DNA from 3 places in the Mesorhizobium sp. BR1-1-4 genome. Region 1 is predicted to be linked to each of the others. Evidence: predicted binding sites of a transcription regulator. Region 1 holds the regulator's gene; each other region holds the start of a gene.
What was found. The regulator PhoB, encoded in region 1, activates phosphate uptake and scavenging genes when phosphate is short. The targets are predictions, from matches to a motif close to TGTCATNNANCTGTCAT.

Region 1 (2,268 bases):
GAATTTCCTCTCCGTCGCCGTCATCGACTACGCCGGCCAGGTGATATCGGAGGAGCAGCGCCGGCTGGACACGCTGACCATGTCGCGCGAGGCGCTGATCGGCGAATGCGTGGCCATCGTCCGGCGCCGCCTCGAGGATCCCGACCTCGATGTCGCCAGCATTGCCCGCATCGCGCTGGCGATCCAGGGCATCACAGACACCGAGGCGCGCGCCATGCTGTGGTCGCCGATCACGCCGCAGACGGACATTGCCTTCGCCGATATACTCGAAGCCGAATTCGGCATCCCCGCCACCATGGAGAACGACTGCAACATGATGGCTGTGGCGCTGCGCTGGCGCGACCCCGAGCGCTACCGCGACGACTTCATCGCCATCCTGCTCTCGCACGGCATCGGCATGGGCCTGGTGCTGAAGGGCGAGCTGTTCACCGGCACCCATTCCTCCGGCGGCGAGTTCGGCCACATGATCCATCGCCCGGGCGGCGCGCTCTGCCGCTGCGGGCGGCGCGGCTGCGTCGAGGCCTATGCCGGCAACTATGCCATCTGGCGTAATGCAGGACAGATGGGTGAGGACGCCAAACCGGTCGACGTCAGCGACGCCGACATGCGCGCATTGGCGGCCACGGCGCGCGAAAGAGACGGACCGGAGCGCGAGGCCTATCGCAAGGCCGGCGAGGCGCTGGGCTATGGCCTTGGCAGCTTGTTCGCGCTGATCGATCCGGCGCCCGTTGCGATGGTCGGCGTCAGCGCCGCCGCCTTCGATCTGATCGAGCCGGCCTTGCGCGAGGCCATCGCCCAGACCGCCGGCGGCCAGCATTCGACGTCGATTTCCTTCGATACAGAGCCGAACGAATTGCCGCTGATCCGCGAGGGCTGCGCCATGCGCGCGCTCACCTTCGTCGACCAGGAGATCTTCGCGCCGGGTGTGCAGGTGAGATCCGGCAAGAACGTGGCCTGATCTCAGTCCTCGCGAATCGCGTAGCCTGCGCCACGGATGGTGCGTATCACATCGGGCATGCGGCCATTGTTGACCGCCTTGCGAAGGCGCCCGACATGCACATCCACGGTGCGCTCGTCGATGTAGATCGTCTCGCCCCAGACATTGTCGAGCAACTGGCTGCGCGAGAACACGCGGCCAGGATGGCGCATCATGAATTCGAGCAGCCTGAACTCGGTCGGTCCGAGCCGGATCTCGCTCTTCTTGCGATAGACCCGGTGCGATTCGCGGTCGAGCACGATGTCGCCGACCTTGAGCACGCTGGACAGCACTTCCGGTTTGGCGCGGCGCAGCAGCGCCTTGACCCGGGCCATGAATTCCGGCGTCGAGAACGGCTTGACCAGATAGTCGTCGGCGCCGGTCGAGAGGCCGCGCACGCGATCGCTCTCCTCGCCGCGCGCCGTCAGCATGATGATCGGCAATCGCTCCGTCTCGGGCCGCATGCGCAGGCGCCGACAGAGTTCGATGCCGGAAACCGCCGGCACCATCCAGTCGAGCACCAGCAGGTCGGGCACGTTTTCCTGGAGGCGTATCTCGGCTTCGTCGCCGCGTGTCACCACCTCGACCTGGTAACCCTCGGACTCCAGGTTGTAGCGGAGGAGCACGCCTAGCGGCTCCTCGTCCTCCACCACCATGATGCGTGGCGCGATCATCGATCGATCATCCCTGCCGTCAAGCCGCCGGCACCGACATCGCCGTCTCGTCCTGCTTCGGACGGTTGGCGGGCAGTTGCGTGCCGGTCAGCACATAATACGCATTCTCGGCGATGTTGGTCACATGGTCGCCGATGCGTTCGAGATTCTTGGCGCAGAACAAAAGATGCGTGCAAGCCGTGATGTTGCGGGGATCCTCCATCATGTAAGTCAGGAGTTCGCGGAAGACCGAAGTGTATTTGACGTCGATGCGTTCGTCGTCATTCCTGAGCTTGGCGAGGGCGGCGGCATCGCCGGCCGCATATTCCTCGACGACGCCCTGCACCTGGATCAGCACCAGCTGCGCCATGGAGTCGATGGAATGCGACAAGTCGCGCGGCGTGGCGGTGAGGCCGACCGAGCCGACGCGCTTGGCGATGTTCTTGGCAAGGTCGCCGATGCGTTCGAGATCGCCCGCCATGCGGATCGAGCCGACGACATGACGCAGATCGTCGGCCATCGGCTGGCGCTTGGCGATCAGGGTGATGGCGCGATCATCGAGTTCGCGCTGGCGCGCGTCCATGATGGCGTCGTCGGAGACGACGCGCTGTGCCAGCGCGTTGTCGGAATTCAGCAGCG
Region 2 (2,268 bases), on a different contig from region 1:
GCCTTTCGCCTCGTCCTCGAACAGGGCGCGGCCATGCAGTTCCCGCGCCGATAGCGTCGCCTTGCCGGCGAGGAAGGCGTCGTAGCGGCTGGAATAGGGGTAGAAGTCGACCGCGCTCTGCTCGAACGTGCCAAGCGCCTCGGCGGCGGCGTCGAAGGCATCGTCCGGGCGGTCGAAGACATCGTTGCCGAAGGTTGCCTTGAAGTCATCGGCATAGGCTGACTTGCGCAAGGCGGCGGAGACCGCCACGGCATCCTTGTTTGCCATCTCGAAGGGCGAGAGCAGGGGGATTTTCGCCTGGTCCACACCGTGATCGGCGCGGCCGTCCCAGGTCAGACCGCCGGTCGGGCCATTGTCGACGCTCTCGTCGCCCTCGTCCTCGGAATCGTGGAAATGCTCGGTGAAGGCGGGTGCCGCCTCAAGATAGCGCAGCGACGGCACCGCGCGCACGCCAGGCAGGTCGAGGTTCGGGCCGCCCATCTCGACGGGAGATGCCGAGGCCGGACCGAAGGCATGGCGCGGATCGTGGCAGGAGGAACAGGCCTGTTTTCCCGAAGCCGAGAGCGCCGGGTCGAAGAACATCTTTCGCCCCAAGGCAGTCAGCGCCTCGGCGCGTGCGAAGGCTTGGCCACGCGACAGCGGACCGGGATGGACCCCGTCCGGCCCCGCCGTATTCGCGGGCGCGGCAAAGCCAAATGCCGAGATCGCGGCACTCGCGATCATCAGGCTTTTCCATCGTCTCGTCATCATGGGGCACGGTCCGCTTTGGCCCGGAAATAAGAACGCAGTGCAACGGATTGATGACCGGTCCCAGTGCTCACGAAACCGTGTTCGCCGCGGCGGCGGATGTCACAAAGGTGACAAGGCATCCACGTTAGCTGCCTATGGTTCCCGCGCAATAGCTCTTCTAGTTAAAGTCTGCCACGAGGTCTTTCCATGACGAGGCTCAAGTTCCTCACTTCCTTCTGTCTGGCCGGTTCGGCCTTGTTTCCCCTTGCGGCCGCCAATGCCGCCCCTCCCGGCTTCGACAAGATCGACACCGTCGTCGTCATCTATGCGGAGAACCGCAGCTTCGATAATCTTTATGGTGGCTTCCCCGGCGCCAATGGGCTGGCCAATGTCTCGGCCGAACAGGCGCGCCAGCTCGATCGCGATGGCAAGCCGCTGACCGAACTGCCGCCGGCCTGGGGCGGGCTGACCGGAAAGGGCGTCACGCCCGTGGTGACGGAGGCGCAGACCGCGCATCTCGCCAACGCGGCCTTCGCCATCGACGATCCCAAGGGCTTCAACGAAGGCACCAATGTCATCACCCACGATTTGTGGCACCGTTTCTACCAGGAGCAGATGCAGATCGACGGCGGCAAGAACGATAAATTCGTCGCCTGGGCCGATTCCGGCGGGCTGGTCATGGGCCATTATGACGGCTCGAGCCTGCCGATGTGGCAGGTGGCGAAGAAATATGTGCTGGCCGACAATTTCTTCCAGGGCGCCTTTGGCGGCTCCTTCCTCAACCATTTCCAGCTCGCCTGCGCCTGTACGCCGCTCTATCCGCATGCCGACACGAGTCCGATCAAGGGCCAGATCGCCGTGGTCGAGGCCGACGGAACGACCTTGAAGGTGGCCGACAATTCGCCGCCGTCGGCGCTGGGCGGCGTGCCGAAATTCGTCAATGACGGCGCCATCACGCCCGATTTTTACGCCGTGAACACCATGCAGCCGCCCTATCAGCCGAGCGCCAACAAGCCTGCCGAGGGCGGCGACAAGGCGCTGGCCGATCCGGCCGCGCCCACCACGCTGCCGCCGCAGCACGACATCACCATCGGCGATCTCCTGTCGCTGAAGGGGGTCGACTGGGCCTGGTACGCCGGCGCCTGGCAGGCTACCCTCGACGGCAAGAACGCCACGCCGGTGCCGAACTTCCAGTTCCACCACCAGCCGTTCAACTATTTCGCCGCCTACGCGCCCGGCACCGCCGCGCGCACCGAGCATCTCAGGGATGGCGGCCTGGATGGCGCCGAGTTCATCAAGGCGATCGACGACGGCAAGCTGCCGCAGGTCGCCTTCTACAAGCCGCAGGGCAATCTCAACGAGCACTCAGGCTATGCCGACGTGACATCGGGCGACCAGCATCTGGCCGACCTCGTCGCGCATCTGGAGAAGAGCCCGCAATGGAGCCACATGCTGGTCGTCATCACCTATGACGAGAATGGCGGCTTCTGGGATCACGTCGCGCCGCCCAAGGCCGACCGCTGGGGCCCGGGCAACCGC
Region 3 (2,268 bases), on a different contig from region 1:
GTGATGGACGACGATGTCCTTCTCGCGAATGGCGGCGAAACAGTCGCCGCCATGCTCGCGGATACGCTCGGGAAAGCGTGGGTTGTAGGGGATGAATTTCAGGTCGTCGCGGGGAACGGAGACGATCTCGGAGATCTGGCTGAGTGCCAGCGGCCCGGTGAGCACGCTGATGCGGCTCGACGAGACGCCAAGCTCGCCGGCGACGAAATCGCGCAATTCCCCAGGCATCAGCTTGTCGAATTCGATGCGGATGACGGAGCCGCGGCGGCGGCGCTTCAGCGCCGTTTCGAACAGGCGCACGAGATCTTCCGATTCCTCTTCGACCTCGATGTCGCTGTCACGAATGATGCGGAACGTGCCGGAGCCCTTGACCTCGTAGCCGGGGAAGAGCTTGCCGATGTAGAGGCCGACCGCCTCCTCCAGCGGAATGAAGCGGACATGGTGCTTGCGGTCCGGCAGGCGGATGAAGCGCTTCAGCGCCACCGGCAGGCGCAAGAGCGCGCTCATCTCCTCGCCATTCTTGCGATGGCGAAGTTGCAGCGCCATCGAGAAGCCGAGATTGGGAATGAACGGGAACGGATGCGCCGGGTCGATCGACAGCGGGGTCAGCACGGGAAACACCTGCTCCTGGAAATGGTCTTCCAGCCAGACCTTCTCGTCCTTGGTCAGCGCGTCGCGGGTGATGGTTTCGATGCCTTCCTTGTTGAGCAGCACCGTGAGGGCCGACAGGCTCTTCTGCTGGTCCTCCTGCAGCCGCTCGACCTCACGCAGCAATTGTTCGAGCTGCTGTTCGGGAGTGCGTCCGTCCGGGCTCTTCAGCACGATCCCCTCGCGCACCTGGCCGGCAAGGCCGGCGACGCGCACCATGAAGAACTCGTCGAGATTGGCGGCCGAGATCGACAGGAAGCGGACGCGCTCCAGCAGCGGGTGATGGGTGTTCAGCGATTCCTCGAGAACGCGGCGATTGAACTGCAGCCAGGAGAATTCGCGGTTGACGAAGCGGTCCGGATTGCCTTCCGGGCTCGCTGCCGCGACATTGTTGAATTCGCTCTGTACCGGCTTCAGTTCGTTCATGATTCCTGCTCTTCCGCGCGCCTCAGCCGGTTAACCGGCTTAACTTATCCTGTGGCAGGCTTTTGCGACAGTTCTCTGACAGGCTTTTGCGACAGTTTGATTTCATCGAACTTGCAAACAGACTTGATATGATCCAGATGCAGAGAGACTGCGTTAAGGAGACGACGATGGCAGGCGGTTCCATTCCCCATTTCCAGAACGATGCGGGCCACCCGGCGATCGACATCGGAGTCAAGGAATTCATGTGCACGGGCGCCAACCCGCCTTTCGACCATCCGCATGTTTTTCTAGACATGGGCGACGACAATGAGAAAGTCTGCCCCTACTGCTCGACCCTCTATCGCTATTCGCCGAAGCTGAAGGCGACCGAAACGCTGCCGGCGGGCTGCCTCTACATCGACCAGGCCGCCTGACCTTCCGATCATGAGCGAGACGCGGTCCCGGCAGGTCATGATCGCCGGGGCTGGCATCGCCGGGCTGACAGCGGCGATTGCCTTTGCCGAACGCGGCTATTCCGTGAGGGTGTTCGAACAGGCGCAGCGTCTCGAAGCGGCGGGCGCCGGCATCCAGCTCTCTCCTAACGCGACCCGCATCCTTCGCCAGCTTGGCGTGCTCGACACGCTTCTTGCCAATGCCGTCCAGCCGGAAGCCGTGGTGCTGAAGGACGCCGCGAGCCTGCGCCAACTGGCACGCGTGCCGCTTGGCGGAGCCGGCGAGGAACGCTGGGGGGCGCCCTATCTCGTGGCGCACCGGGCGGATCTGCAAGACGCCCTGATGGCGCGCGTTGCGCAACTGCCCGACATCCATCTCACCACCGGCGCGCAGATCAGCAGCGTGGCCTCCGGTTCATTCGTTATCACCACGACAGACGGGGTCGGCCGCAAGGTCATCGATACCCAAGGATCTCTGCTGGTCGGCGCCGATGGCGTCTGGTCAGCGGTGCGGAGGTTTGCCAGTCCAGGCAGCGGAGCCGGCTTGGCGAACAGCCATTTCTCCGGCGAACTGGCTTGGCGGGCGACGGTGAGCGCAGACAACGAGGCGGGGCGAGCCTTCACCGCGATCGGCTCCCCTGACTGCGTCACCACCTTCCTGCATCCCGGCTTTCATTTGGTCGCCTACCCCGTGAGCAGGGGTAGCGCCTTCAACCTTGCCGCCTTCACCCGGGGCGAGCGCATCGCCGACGGGTGGTCACGC

Region 2: a site for PhoB is predicted at 847-863, ahead of LB571_RS18420 (acid phosphatase). Genes of this name have one in related genera too.
Region 3: a site for PhoB is predicted at 1,139-1,155, ahead of LB571_RS09740 (RNA degradosome polyphosphate kinase). Genes of this name have one in related genera too.

What each region holds. Positions count from the first base shown of each region.
Region 1 covers NZ_JAIUIB010000001.1:72,663-74,930, forward strand. Annotated here, with positions in the region: gene LB571_RS00350 (ROK family protein) at 1-958, shown strand, start outside; gene phoB (phosphate regulon transcriptional regulator PhoB) at 961-1,650, opposite strand; gene phoU (phosphate signaling complex protein PhoU) at 1,670-2,268, opposite strand, start outside.
Region 2 covers NZ_JAIUIB010000008.1:57,310-59,577, reverse strand. Annotated here, with positions in the region: gene LB571_RS18425 (cytochrome-c peroxidase) at 1-723, opposite strand, end outside; gene LB571_RS18420 (acid phosphatase) at 937-2,268, shown strand, end outside.
Region 3 covers NZ_JAIUIB010000004.1:118,385-120,652, reverse strand. Annotated here, with positions in the region: gene LB571_RS09740 (RNA degradosome polyphosphate kinase) at 1-1,074, opposite strand, end outside; gene LB571_RS09735 (zinc-finger domain-containing protein) at 1,242-1,487, shown strand; gene LB571_RS09730 (FAD-dependent monooxygenase) at 1,498-2,268, shown strand, end outside.